One region of the Listeria tempestatis genome, then DNA from elsewhere that is predicted to be linked to it. Evidence: riboswitches for the same ligand, from Rfam matches in the RefSeq annotation. Region 1 holds a riboswitch; the other holds the start of a gene.

Region 1 (2,203 bases):
GGAAGCGCAATATTTTCATAAACAGTGGCCGTTTTAAGTAGATTGTATCCTTGGAAAATCATACCTATTTTACGTCTCGCTAAACGCAAGCTTTTAGTTGAAAGCTCTGCAAGATTGTCATTTGCGATATGAACCGTACCTTTTGTCGGCTGTTCTAAAAAATTAATACAACGGACAAGCGTACTTTTTCCGGCGCCGCTATAACCCACAACCCCGTAAATCTCACCTTTTTGGACGGAAAGCGAAACGTCCTTTACCGCCTGAACGATTCGCCCGTTAACATTAAAAGTCTTGCTAACATGTTCTAGTTTAATCATGATTACAACTCCCTAAAATGCAGGTACAACAGACCCTTTAAATTCTTTTTCAATGAAGCTTCTTAGTTCATCGGAATGGTAATATTTTTTTAGTGTGTCGACTACTTCATCGTCTTTGTTTTCAGTGCGTACAACGAACACATTTGGATACGGATTGTCTTTTGTTGGTTCATGGAAAATTGAATCGTCATTAATTGTAAGTCCAGCGCCCATTGCAAAATTGGTGTTAATGGCAGCGGCTTTTACTTCACCGAGTTGAGCTGGGATTTGTGAAGCTTCAAGTTCAATGATTTCTAAATCAAGCGGATTTTCCGCGATATCTTTTTTCGTTGCTTTTTCTTCCACGCCGTCTTTCAACTTAATGACACCAGCGTCTTCAAAAAGTTTTAAGCCGCGATACTCGTTCGAAGGATCATTTGGAACCGCAATTTTATCCCCCTTCTTAAGCTCTTTAATATCTTTAATGTCATCGGAGTAAATCCCCATTGGAAAAGCAACCGTCTTAAAGACTTGGTCGATTTTATAGCCCTTATCTTTTTTCTGTGCGTCTAAAAATGGAATGGTTTGGTAGTTATTCGCGTCTAAATCCCCATCATTTAGTGCAGTATTTGGCGTGTTGTAATCATCAAAGGTTTTAATGGTGATGTCAAGTCCGTCTTTTTTGGCTAATTTTTTCACTTCCTGCGCAATTTGTTGATGCGGGCCACCTGTTACGCCAATTGTAATTTTTTCCGTACTTAGCGCTTCGGATTTACCTCCGCCACAAGCAGAAAGTGCCAGTAATGCTACTCCAGTAAGTGCAATCAAAATACCTTTAGTTCTCTTTTTCATAAAAAATTCCTCCCCATATGTCTCTGAATTTAAATTTTTATAAACATTCTAGTTTGAGAGAAGGATACAACTGCCTTTAGAACATAAATAAAACCCCTCTACCATCAGAATAGAGAAGTTGAATGTCTTGCGTATTCGAACTCCTCTCATCTGCCAAAATGGCGATGCCATTTTGCTGGAATTAGCACCTTCACTTTAAAAAAGTTAGGTTGCCGGGCGTCATCGGGCCAGTCCCTCAGCCTCTCTCGATAAGAGAACTACATTATAAAAACTTGTTACGTAAAAATATACCGATTTTTATGACCGTTGTCAATGCTTTTTTAATGTTTTTTATTTCTAGACTAGACAAAATTGCAAGAAAACTTTAAGATATTTAACAATGAAACATAAAACGGGAGGCGTACGAAATGAGATTTTCTAAAAAGCTTGAAAACTTGCCAGAGCAGTTTTTTTCAAAGCTCGTACAAAATGTAAATCGCAAAATTGCAGAAGGGCATGATGTCATCAATTTGGGGCAAGGAAATCCTGATCAGCCTACGCCGCAAAATATCGTAGAAGCATTAAAAAATGCCGCAAGTGATGTGCAAAATCACAAGTATTCTTTGTTTCGCGGCAAGGCAGAACTGAAAAAGGCAGCTGCCGATTTTTATGAAAGAGAGTACGGAGTGTCTTTAGATCCTGAAAAAGAAGTGGCGATTTTATTTGGGACAAAAACAGGGCTTGTGGAGTTGCCAATGTGTCTTCTTGACCCAGGGGAGAAAATGCTTTTACCAGACCCAGGCTACCCAGATTACTTGTCCGGGGCGGTTTTAGCGGATGTCGTGTACAAGTTAATGCCTCTTTTGGAAGAAAATCAATTTCTACCAGATTATGCACAAATAGATGCGGAGACACGGTCTGATGCGAAGTTAATGTATTTAAATTATCCGAACAATCCAACGGGCGCTATCGCCACGGAAACGTTTTTCGAAGACACCGTTTCATTTGCTAAGGAAAACGAGATTGCAGTCGTGCACGATTTCGCTTACGGGGCTATCGGTTTTGGCGCTAAACCA
Region 2 (2,203 bases), on a different contig from region 1:
TGCCGTGAAGCACGTTTAGTGATACATCATGTTGTTTCGCTACTTCCGAAATGACTGGTCTTGTCGCATTTTCACTCATGAAAAGAAGTTTAACGAGTTTGCCCTCCGAGTAATTTTCAAGCAGGAGGCGAATTAATTCTTCCGTTTCATCTGATTCTGTGACTTGTTCAATAAATCGTTTCGTGACAGCTTGTTTCGGATGTTTGAAAACTTCTAACACGTCCCCTAGCTCAACGACCTTCCCAGCTTCCATAACGGCAACGCGGTTACAAATTTTACGGATAACATGCATTTCATGCGTAATGACGATAATCGTCAAATTTAAACGCTTGTTAATATCTAATAGCAGTTCTAAAACTTCATCCGTTGTTTGCGGATCGAGCGCACTTGTAGCTTCATCGCAAAGTAGAACGGTTGGATCATTTGCGAGCGCCCGTGCAATACCAACACGCTGTTTTTGACCGCCACTAAGTTCCGAGGGGTATGCTTTTTCTTTCCCTTCAAGTCCGACTAAGCGGATGAGTTCGTTTACACGTTCTTTGCGTTTTTGTCCGCGTACACCTGCAATTTCTAGTGGGAACGCGATATTATCAAAAACCGTTCGCGACCACAACAAATTAAAATGTTGAAAAATCATCCCAATTTTTTGCCGAGCCTTCCGAAGTTCTCGCCCGCGAATTTGACTTACTACCTTACCGTTTACATCAACTTGTCCCGCTGTCGGAAGTTCCAAACCGTTGAACAGCCTGATTAGACTACTTTTCCCTGCGCCAGAATAACCAATGACACCGAAAATTTCACCTTCTGCGATTTCCAAACTAACATCATCAACGGCTCGTACCTTATTCCTTCTTGTCGTGTAGTCTTTTACTACATTTTGGAGTGTTATCATTCGCTTCACCTTTTTCTCTCAATATAAAAAGCCTTTCTGCATGAGCAGAAAGGCACGAATTTAACGTTGTACGACTTTCTTCTCATCTTTCAGAACCAATTTTGTCCTGTATGAATTAGCACCTTAAGTGTGTACTTAGGTTGCTGGGCTTCGTCGGGCATATCCCTCCGCCACTCTTGATAAGAATTAAATTTTTAGTGGCGCGTATGAAACGCGTCCTGTTTTTTCATATTACATTTAGAATGCTCTTTTGTCAACAGTAAATTTTGGATTTATGGATGATAGTACGGAGTTCGTTTGGTATGTAAAATAAAAGACAGCGATGACAGTTAAAATTGCAATCGACATAATAAAAAAGCTTTTCTTTGTCATTTCTTCCCCTCCTAGCTTAAATTTTACTTCGCCAAGCTAAAAACACGAGAAAGAAAAAAGAAAGAAAAGCTAAAGATTAGATGAGTGGCAGTTTCACAGTAAATGTTGTTTTATGATGCTTACTTGTTGCCATCACAAGACCGCCGTGGCGCTCCACAATTGATTTTGCAATCGCAAGACCTAGACCCGTTCCTGTCGTTGTACGATTTTTATCTACTTTGTAAAAACGATCGAATAAGTGCGGCAAATCAAGCGCAGGAATTTCCTCACCATAATTAATAACATCAATTACCGCAAAGTCTTCTTCTTTTCGGGCAATTAAATCGATATGTTGATTTCCCTCGCCATATCTCAGTGCATTTGAAAATAGGTTTTCAAAAAGACGCATAATTTGATTGCCATCACCACTTACTACCAAATTGTCCGCCTCATAAGTTTCAATGATTTCCATGCCCTTATCACGTGCAAGTCCATCAAATTCTGCGACAAGTTGGCGGAGCAGCTCGACCATATCTAACCGATCATTTTCCAGCGTATATTCTGCACTTTCTAATCTTGTATAAGAAAATAAATCATCAATGAGCTTATGCAAATGCTTTGCCTTGTCATAAACAAGCTCGGTGTAATATTTGAGTTCGACTTCATCTCGGTAACGATCATCATGAATGTAACTCAAATAGCCTAAAATGGAAGTGAGCGGCGTTCTTAAATCATGTGATACATTTGTGATTAAATCATTTTTCGCCTGTTGCGCTTCTTGTTCCTGCTTCATTAAATTTTCTTGGCGTGAACGCATCTTCTCAATATTCATTTCTAGTTCGCGAATTTCTGGAACAAGACTCATCGTGTCGACTGGGCGGTCAAGACCTAGCGCGTAGTTAATCGTGCGCAGTTGCTTTTTTAGTTTCCTCTGGCGCATCAGTCGGTAAAAAATATAGA

Evidence for each region. A riboswitch is a leader RNA that binds a small molecule or an ion and turns the genes downstream of it on or off. The one in region 1 is predicted to bind S-adenosylmethionine.
Region 2: another riboswitch for S-adenosylmethionine. It lies ahead of R8923_RS07745 (methionine ABC transporter ATP-binding protein); the one in region 1 lies ahead of R8923_RS11940 (MetQ/NlpA family ABC transporter substrate-binding protein).

Annotation. Positions count from the first base shown of each region.
Region 1 covers NZ_CAUYTK010000011.1:48,178-50,380, reverse strand. Annotated here, with positions in the region: gene R8923_RS11945 (methionine ABC transporter ATP-binding protein) at 1-317, opposite strand, end outside; gene R8923_RS11940 (MetQ/NlpA family ABC transporter substrate-binding protein) at 330-1,148, opposite strand; SAM riboswitch class I at 1,292-1,403, opposite strand; gene R8923_RS11935 (aminotransferase class I/II-fold pyridoxal phosphate-dependent enzyme) at 1,556-2,203, shown strand, end outside.
Region 2 covers NZ_CAUYTK010000004.1:222,758-224,960, forward strand. Annotated here, with positions in the region: gene R8923_RS07745 (methionine ABC transporter ATP-binding protein) at 1-892, opposite strand, end outside; SAM riboswitch class I at 972-1,078, opposite strand; gene R8923_RS07750 (hypothetical protein) at 1,130-1,264, opposite strand; gene R8923_RS07755 (sensor histidine kinase) at 1,341-2,203, opposite strand, start outside.